DNA from 2 places in the Streptomyces sp. NPDC059787 genome. Region 2 is predicted to be linked to the other one. Evidence: riboswitches for the same ligand, from Rfam matches in the RefSeq annotation. Region 2 holds a riboswitch; the other holds the start of a gene.

The links. A riboswitch is a leader RNA that binds a small molecule or an ion and turns the genes downstream of it on or off. The one in region 2 is predicted to bind cyclic di-AMP.
Region 1: it holds a riboswitch for cyclic di-AMP, as region 2 does, so the genes downstream of both, ACFV5H_RS10090 (M23 family metallopeptidase) here and ACFV5H_RS27845 (C40 family peptidase) in region 2, are expected to answer to the same signal.

The regions. Positions count from the first base shown of each region.
Region 1 is NZ_JBHWHX010000008.1:100,233-104,688, reverse strand. It holds gene ACFV5H_RS10095 (M16 family metallopeptidase) at 1-993, shown strand, start outside; cyclic di-AMP (ydaO/yuaA leader) riboswitch at 1,196-1,360, shown strand; gene ACFV5H_RS10090 (M23 family metallopeptidase) at 1,373-2,146, shown strand; gene ACFV5H_RS10085 (GntR family transcriptional regulator) at 2,335-3,030, shown strand; gene ACFV5H_RS10080 (HPr family phosphocarrier protein) at 3,166-3,447, opposite strand; gene ACFV5H_RS10075 (GNAT family N-acetyltransferase) at 3,647-4,456, shown strand, end outside.
Region 2 is NZ_JBHWHX010000035.1:74,507-78,962, reverse strand. It holds gene ACFV5H_RS27855 (ATP-dependent Clp protease proteolytic subunit) at 1-32, shown strand, start outside; gene ACFV5H_RS27850 (hypothetical protein) at 40-348, shown strand; cyclic di-AMP (ydaO/yuaA leader) riboswitch at 684-886, shown strand; gene ACFV5H_RS27845 (C40 family peptidase) at 890-1,363, shown strand; gene ACFV5H_RS27840 (ATP-binding protein) at 1,403-1,864, opposite strand; gene ACFV5H_RS27835 (helix-turn-helix domain-containing protein) at 2,077-2,937, shown strand; gene ACFV5H_RS27830 (DUF397 domain-containing protein) at 2,947-3,171, shown strand; gene ACFV5H_RS27825 (8-amino-7-oxononanoate synthase) at 3,225-4,352, opposite strand.

The DNA of each region.
Region 1 (4,456 bases), on a different contig from region 2:
CCGGCGTTCGCCGACAGCGAGGTCGAGCGGCTGGTCCGCAACCGCCTCGACGAGATCCCGCACGAGCTGGCCAACCCCTCCCGCCGCGCCGCCAAGGAGCTCTCCAAGGAGCTGTTCCCGGCGAGTGCCCGTATGTCGCGTCCGCGCCAGGGCACCGAGGAGACGGTCACCGGCATCGACTCCGCGGCCGTCCGCGCCTTCTACGAGAAGCACGTCCGCCCCGCCACGGCGACCGCCGTGGTCGTCGGCGACCTCACCGGCATCGACCTGGACGCGCTGCTCGGCGACACCCTGGGCGCCTGGACCGGCTCCTCGGCGCAGCCGCGGCCCGTTCCGCCGGTGGCCGCCGACGACACCGGGCGCGTCGTGATCGTGGACCGCCCCGGCGCCGTCCAGACGCAGCTGCTGATCGGCCGTGTCGGCGCGGACCGGCACGACCGCGTGTGGCCCGCGCAGGTGCTCGGCACGTACTGCCTCGGCGGTACCCTCACCTCCCGCCTGGACCGCGTGCTGCGCGAGGAGAAGGGCTACACCTACGGCGTACGGGCGTTCGGCCAGGTCCTCAGGTCCGCCCCGGACGGCACCGGCGCGGCGATGCTGGCCATCAGCGGCTCCGTCGACACCCCGAACACCGGCCCCGCCCTCGAGGACCTGTGGACGGTGCTGCGCACGCTCGCCGCCGACGGGCTCACCGACGACGAACGCGATGTCGCGGTGCAGAACCTCGTGGGCGTGGCGCCGCTCAAGTACGAGACCGCCGCGGCCGTCGCGAGCACCCTGGCCGACCAGGTCGAGCAGCACCTGCCCGACCACTACCAGGCCGACCTGTACCGGCAGTTGGCCGCGACCGGCACCGTGGAGGCCACCGCGGCCGTCGTGAACGCCTTCCCGGTGGACCGCCTGGTGACCGTCCTCGTCGGTGACGCGGCGCAGATCAAGGCACCCGTCGAGGCCCTCGGCATCGGCGAAGTCACCGTCGTGACGGCCGAGTAGCGAGCGGCGAGGACGCACGCGCGCGTGGGGCCCTGGTGACACGAAAGTCATCAGGGCCCGCTTATGCCCGAATCGGGGCGGAAGTTGCCCGTCTGACCTGTGGGATGCGCTACAAAAACCGGGATTCGTTTGAGGATCGGGAGACGGCCCGCTTAGCGTCATCCGGGCTGTTCGTCGGGCAGTGCGCCGCATCCGCGGCACCGGACAGTCATCGCCGAGTCCCCCTACGGCGCGAGCCAGGGGAGCCGGGGACCCACCGCAGTCCCTGGGGTGAATCGGACGCCCGCGCGTGTCGCGAGGGGGCCCGTAGGAGACCTTCCTGCTCCGAACCCGTCAGCTAACCCGGTAGGCGAGAGGGAAGGAAAGGACCAGCCTGTACATGGCGTTCACCCGCGCCCCGGGCAAGCACCGTCGTCCCAGCCGGACGCAGCGCGGCACCGCCCGCGTGGCGGGCGTCGCGGCGCTCACCACCACCGGCGTCGTCGGCTCCCTCGCGGCCCCCGCACTCGCCGCCGAGCCCGCTGCCGCACAGACCGGCCTCACGCCCGTCGTCACCCTCGGCGACGCGATCGCCGACCGGATCGACGCCCAGGCGGCCGCCCAGCACGAGGCCGCCCGGGAGGCGGCCGAGGCCGCCGCGCGGAAGGCCGCCGAGGAGGCCGCGCGCGAGAAGGCCGCCAAGGCGGCCGAGGAGGCCCGCGCGGAGAAGGAGCGCGCCGCCCGGGAGGCCGAGCGCGAGCGCCTCAACACCTTCGTCTCCCCGATCCCCGGCTCGTACGTCTCGACCGGCTACCAGGCCGGCAGCTCGCTGTGGTCCTCCGGCAGCCACACCGGTGTCGACTTCCACGCCGCGAGCGGCACCTCCGTCCGGTCGGTCGGCGTCGGCACCGTCGTCGAGGCCGGCTGGGGCGGCTCGTACGGCAACCAGGTCGTCATCAAGATGCACGACGGCACGTACACCCAGTACGCCCACCTGTCGTCCATCGGCGTCTCGGTGGGCCAGCAGGTGGCCGCCGGACAGCAGATCGGCCTCTCCGGCGACACCGGCAACGTCACGGGCGCGCATCTGCACTTCGAGGCCCGCACGGGCGCCGATTACGGCTCCGACCTCGACCCCGTCGCCTACCTCCGCGCGCACGGTGTGAACCTCTGACCCGTCCGCTTCCCGATGCCCCGGCTCCCCGAGCCGGGGCATCGGTGTTTCCGGGAACCGCCGCAACGCTTGTCCAAAAAATATGCATGGATTCCGGCCCGCCGTCGTGAATTACCGCCGATTGCAATAGAGTCGCGGAACACACGTCAATCGTCGGCGTTTCACGGGGATTAATCCGGAGGTTCGTCATGCGCATTCCCGCGCACTCGGTGTGCACGGCGATCCGGGACGACATCGTCGCGGGTGTCCACGAGCGCGGCGGCCGGCTCACCGAGGAAGTGCTCGCCCGCCGTTACGGCGTCTCCCGCGTCCCCGTCCGGGAGGCGCTGCGCACGCTGGAGGCCGAGGGATTCGTGGTGACCCGGCGGCACGCGGGCGCGTGCGTCGCGGAACCCACCGAGCAGGAGGCCGCCGACCTGCTGGAGATGCGCATGCTCCTCGAGCCGCTCGGTGCCTCCCGCGCGGCCCAGCGCCGCACCGAGGCCCATCTGAAGGTGCTGCGCGGCCTGGTCCGGCTGGGGCAGGAACGCGCCCGCCAGGGCAACAGCGACGACCTGCGCTCCCTGAGCGGCTGGTTCCACGAGACGCTCGCCCAGGCCACCGGCAGCCCGGCACTTACCTCGACACTGACCCAGCTGCGGCACAAGATCGCCTGGATGTACGCCGCCGAGGGGCCGTCCGATCCCGTCGAGTACTGGGCGGAGCACGGCGCGATCGTGGACGCCGTGGCGCGCGGCGACGGCGACCGCGCGCGGTCGGTCACGGCGCTGCACACCGAGCGGGCGAGCGCCGGGCACCGCCTGCGTTTCGCCTCCGGAGCCGGCCGCGCGGACCGTGTGAGGAACTCGCAACATGCCGTAAACATGCCGAGCATTCGTCATTAACACGGGTGCCGTATACAAAGAGGGAGCATTTCTCGGGGACTATTTATGCTGCCCGTAAAAGGGGAAAGCTGCCCGTGCGAGGAAAAAGTGAAAGGCCCGCCCGGTGGTCCGGGCGGGCCTTTCGGTATTGCGTTCTCAGACGGTCTCGGGGAGTTCCTCGAGGCCCTCGGAGACCAGCTTCGCCAGACGCTCCAGGGCGGCGTCCGCGCCCTCGGCGTCGGAGGCGAGGACGATCTCCTCGCCGCCCTGGGCGCCCAGGCCCAGGACGGCCAGCATGGAGGCCGCGTTGACGGGGTCGCCCCCGGCCTTGGCGATCGTCACCGGGACGCCTGCGGCCGTGGCGGCTCGGACGAAGATGGAGGCGGGGCGGGCGTGGAGACCCTCGGCCCAGCCGACGTTGACGCGGCGCTCAGCCATGTGTTGCTGCCCTTCGCTGTTCAGGGTTGTCTAGACCAGTTTCCCACATCGTGAAGCATGCCCGGAGCGTGCCGGGAGCGTGCCCGAAGCGGCATCAGCTCCCGCTCCCGGTGACAGCCGGACCGCGGCCTCGGCCCGGCTGTCGTCCACCACAGACTGCCTCGCGCCGTTGTCGTACGCGAGCCGTACTCTGGGGCCCATGCAGACCTCGTCGGACCGGCACGAGTATCCCGCCCACTGGGAGGCCGACGTGGTGCTGCGCGACGGCGGCACCGCGCGCATCCGCCCCATCACCGTCGATGACGCCGAGCGCCTGGTCAGCTTCTACGAGCAGGTGTCGGACGAGTCGAAGTACTACCGCTTCTTCGCGCCCTACCCTCGCCTGTCCGCCAAGGACGTCCACCGCTTCACGCACCACGACTTCGTGGACCGGGTGGGACTCGCGGCCACCATCGGCGGCGAGTTCATCGCCACCGTACGCTACGACCGGATCGGCGCCGACGGCGCGCCCGCGTCGGCACCGGCCGACGAGGCCGAGGTCGCCTTCCTCGTCCAGGACGCCCATCAGGGCCGGGGCGTCGCCTCCGCCCTCCTCGAACACATCGGTGCCGTCGCGCGGGAGCGCGGCATCCGCCGGTTCGCGGCCGAGGTGCTGCCCGCCAACAACAAGATGATCAAGGTGTTCACCGACGCCGGGTACACCCAGAGGCGCAGCTTCGAGGACGGTGTCGTCCGCCTGGAGTTCGGCCTCGAACCCACCGACCGCTCCATGGCCGTGCAGTACGCGCGCGAACAGCGTGCCGAGGCACGCTCGGTGCAGCGGCTGCTCGCCCCCGGCTCGGTGGCGGTCGTCGGCGCCGGCCGCACCCCCGGCGGCGTGGGCCGCAGCGTCCTCGACAACCTCCGGGACACCGGGTTCACCGGCCGGCTGTACGCCGTGAACAAGTCCCTGGGGGAGGGGGAGAAGGAACTCGGCGGGGTGGCCGCGTTCCGCTCGGTGCGGGACATC
Region 2 (4,456 bases):
GGAACCTGTTCCCCGCCTCCGGCGCGAGGTGAGCCGCGGATGCTGCCACCGGAGCTGCCGCCGCTGCCCGCGCTGACCCGCGCGGAGGCCGAGTTGATCGACCGTTACCTCGAGGCCGTCGACCTGCTCGGCCGGGTCAACCCGGCCCTGGGCGGTGACACCTACCGCGGACTGCGCGCGGCTCAGGCGCTGGTCGGCAAGGCCGTCGCGCTGCGCGACGCGCTGACCCTGATGCACCGGCGCGGCGAGAGCGAACTGCACTCCGACACACTGGCCCGGGCCCTGCGCGTGCTGGACGGCGAACGGCGCACGGCCAGGGTCACGCTGCCGCCGGCCCCCGGCAGTTGACCCCCGTCGGCCCCGGACGGCGGCCCCGGTCGGCGGTGCGTCCCGGCCGGGGGTTGAAACGGACCAAACGGCGTACCCCCGTCCGGCGTAGACGAACCTGCTGTTTTCGGGCGCACGGAGTTGCGCAACGCGCGTACCGCACGGACGGAACGGTGCTTTCCACCCCTGGTCCGCGGCTCCCCCGGGCCCTCGGCGGGGGCCCGAACACGGAGGCGTCCACCCGAACGGGTGATTGGTGAGTAACAACACAAACCCCACGTTCCGTTGGGATTTCGATCGCGCCATGAGCCAAGATCCCTGACTGACGACAAGACCCCGCCGCCGCGGCGGGGCGATCCGGGCGGACGCCGAGTCCTGCCGCCGCCCGGATGACCGGTCGACAGGAGTGGATCGGCAGGAGTGGAGGACCCAGGCACGACGGGCCGCCGGGACGTCAGTTCCGAGCAGTCCTTGGGGTGAAGCCGCACATGTGCGGCCGGGCCACTTCGCCAGCCCGAATCCGACAGGTCATCCTTCACAGGCGGCTGACGAAGGGTTGCGCATGACTGCGCTCAATCGTGTCCCGTCTCTCATGGCCCGGGCCGGCACGGCCTCGGCCCTCACCCTGGCCGCCGTGGGCGGCTCCATCATGGTCCCCGGCGCCGCCTCGGAGGCGGCCGCCGCGGGCCTGGCCACCAAGGCGCTGAACATCGCCGCCTCCAAGAAGGGCTCGCCCTACAAATGGGGCGCCACGGGACCGTACAGGTTCGACTGCTCGGGTCTGACGCTGTACTCGTTCAAGAAGGCGGGCAAGAAGCTGCCGCGCACCGCCGCCCAGCAGTACAACAAGACGCGCCACATCTCCGCCGGGAACCGCAGGGCGGGAGACCTGGTGTTCTTCCATTCGGGTGGCTACGTCTACCACGTCGGCATCTACGCGGGTAAGGGCAAGATCTGGCACGCCCCGAAGACCGGGGACGTGGTGCGCCTGCAGAAGATCTGGACCCGCAGCGTCTCGTACGGCCGGGTGAGGTGACCGCGGCGGGCGGCGGTGCCCCGGGGCACCGCCGCCCGGTCACTGCTCCTGCTGTCCCGCCGCCGTGACCGCCTCGGCGGCCTGGACGGTCCACGGGAGTTCGACCGACACGGTCTTGCCGCCCTCGCGCGTGGGGCGGATTCTGAGCCTGCCGCCGCACTCCGCGGTCAGCCAGCGGATGATGACCAGCCCGCGGCCGTTGTCCTGCTGGACCGCCGCGGGCAGCCGCTTGGGGAACCGCGGGTGGCTGTCCGTGACACCGATGTGCACCCGTTCGTCACGGACCAGGACGACGTCCACGGTGAACGTGGGCGACTGCCCGAACGTGTGCTGCACCGCGTTGGTGGCGAGTTCGGAGACGATCAGCCGGATGGTGTCGCACAGTTCCGCGTCCGCCGGCATGCCCCATTCCTCCAGCGTGCCCACCACATGGGCACGGGCGGCCGACACCGAGGCGGGATCGCTCGGCAGAGTGACGGATGCTTCCAGATGGTCTGCCATGGCGACGTCGTCCCTTTCCCACGGGGCCGCAGTCCGACACGGAGCGGATGGTTCGAGTACGGTCCCGCACTGGTGCTTCGCCGCCAGACTGCCATCCCCGCACGGCGCAGGACGGCGATCCACCAAGATGTGCATATATCTGTCGCTCAAAACGGTGAACTCTGCGACGGGAGACCGTATCCGGGCGACCCGGAAGGAGTAAGGAGAAGTCCATGCAGCACGGTCCCGCGGTGCGCCGCCGGAAACTGGGTGCCGAACTGCGCGCGCTGCGCACCTCGGCGGGACTCACCAGCGGTGAGGCGGCCCGCCTTGCGGGCTGGCACCAGTCGAAGGTGAGCCGGATCGAGACGGGTACGAGCGGGGTGAAACCGGCCGACGTGCGGTTACTGCTCGACGCCTACGGCGTGGCCGACCCGCAGCTGCGGGAGTTGCTGCTGGTGCTGTCGGGCTCCGGTGACGGCGACGGACGGCATCACTGGTGGCACGCCTACCGGGGCGTACTGCCGCCGACCTACCGGGACTTCATCAGCCTGGAGTCGCAGGCGAGCGCGATGCGCACCCTGGAGACCACGGTGATCCCGGGGCTGCTGCAGACACCGGAGTACGCGCGCGCCGTGACGGAGGCGGCCCTGGAGGACGCGTCGGAGGAGCGCCTGGACGCGCTGGTGGAGGTGCGGCTGGCCCGGCAGGACGTGCTGCGGGCGACGCCGCCGCTGGAGCTCAGCGCGGTCCTGGACGAGGCGGTGCTGCGCCGGGAGGTCGGCGGTCCCGGCGTGATGGCCCGTCAGCTCAACCGGCTGGTCGAGGCGGCCCGGCTGCCCCAGGTGCGGTTGCAGGTCCTGCCGTTCAGCGCCGGCGCGCACATCGGCGTGACCGGCCCTTTCGTAATCTTTTCATTTTTGCGCACTTCTGATCTGGACGTGGTTGTTCTCGACCACTTGACGAGTAGCCTCCATCTGGAGCGGAAAGAAGACCTCCGGGTGTACTCGGAGGCCTTCGACGCCCTCTCGATCCACGCCCTTTCACCCGAGGACTCGTTGGATTTCATCGCCGGCGCAGCCGCCGGCGCGTAAGGAGGCACGATGCCCGTACCGCCTCGGACCATCCCTTCCGGCCTCGCACTGCGCGATGTGAGGTGGCTGCGCAGCAGCTACAGCACGGGGGCGAACAACTGCGTGGAGACGGCCCGGCCGGCCGCCGGCCCCCTGGCCGGACTGCTCGCCGTGCGCGACTCCAAGGCCCCGGACGGGCCCGCGCTGCTCTTCTCCCCCGCCAGCTGGACGGAGTTCGTGACCGCGGTCGGCTGACGACCCGACCGGTCAGCCCGTCGTCGGGCGACGCACGGCCGTGTCCCGCCGACTCATGGCCGCGTCTCGCCGATCACCCGTACAGCGCGTTCGATCTCCGCCCCGGACAGGTCCGCGCGGGCGGTCAGTCTGAGCCGTGAGACACCGTCGGGCACGGAAGGAGGACGGAAGCAGCCCACGGACAGACCGGCCGCCCGGCAGTCGGCCGCCCATCGCACGGCCTGTTCCGGGGAAGGGGCGCGCACGGAGACGACCGCGGCGTCCGGGCGCACCGCTTCCAGACCCGCGGCCGTCAGCCGGGAGTGCAGTTGCCGCGCCACCTCGCCCGCCCGTGCCGCGCGCCCCGGCTCACGGCGCAGCAGCCGCAGGGCCGCCAGGGCCGCCCCCGCCGCGGCGGGGGCGAGTCCCGTGTCGAAGATGAACGTCCGGGCCGTGTTGACCAGGTGTCCGATCACCCGGGCCGGGCCGAGCACCGCTCCGCCCTGGCTGCCGAGCGACTTGGACAGCGTCACCGTCACGACGACGTCGTCGGCGCCCGCCAGTCCCGCCGCGTGCGGGGCCCCGCGTCCGTCGTCGCCGAGCACACCGAGACCGTGCGCGTCGTCGAGCACCAGACCCGCGCCGTGCTCCCGGCACGCCTCGGCGAGCCCGGTGAGCGGGGCGGCGTCGCCGTCCACCGAGAACACCGTGTCGGACACCGCGACCGCGGGCCCGTCGTGCCCGTCCAGCGCCTTGCGCACGGCGTCGGGATCGGAGTGCGCCACGACCTGCGTGGTGCCGCGGGCGAGCCTGCAGCCGTCGATCAGCGAGGCGTGGTTGCCCGCGTCGGAGACGATCCTGGAGCCGAGCGGGGCCAGCGCGGTGACGGCGGCGAGGTTGGCCGCGTAACCGGAGGAGAAGACCAGGGCCGCCTCGAAGCCGCAGAAGGCGGCCAGTTCGCGTTCCAGTTCGGTGTGGAGCCCGGTGGTGCCGGTGACGAGCCGGGAGCCGGTCGACCCGCCGCCCCAGGTCCGCGCGGCCCGCGCGGCGCCCTCGGTGACCTCCGGATGCCGGGCCAGACCCAGGTAGTCGTTGCTCGCCAGATCGAGCAGCGGCGTGTCGGCGGCCCGGGGACGCAGGGTGCGTACGAGTCCGGCCCGGCGGCGCAGTTCCGCCTGCTCGTCGATCCAGCCGAACGCCATGGGTCCTCCGGGGTTTTTGTAGGCAGTGCACAGACATTAGCGGGAGGCCGGACGGACCACTGTGTGGCAATACCCACACCTCGAAGTGCCCCTGTTGTACGAAC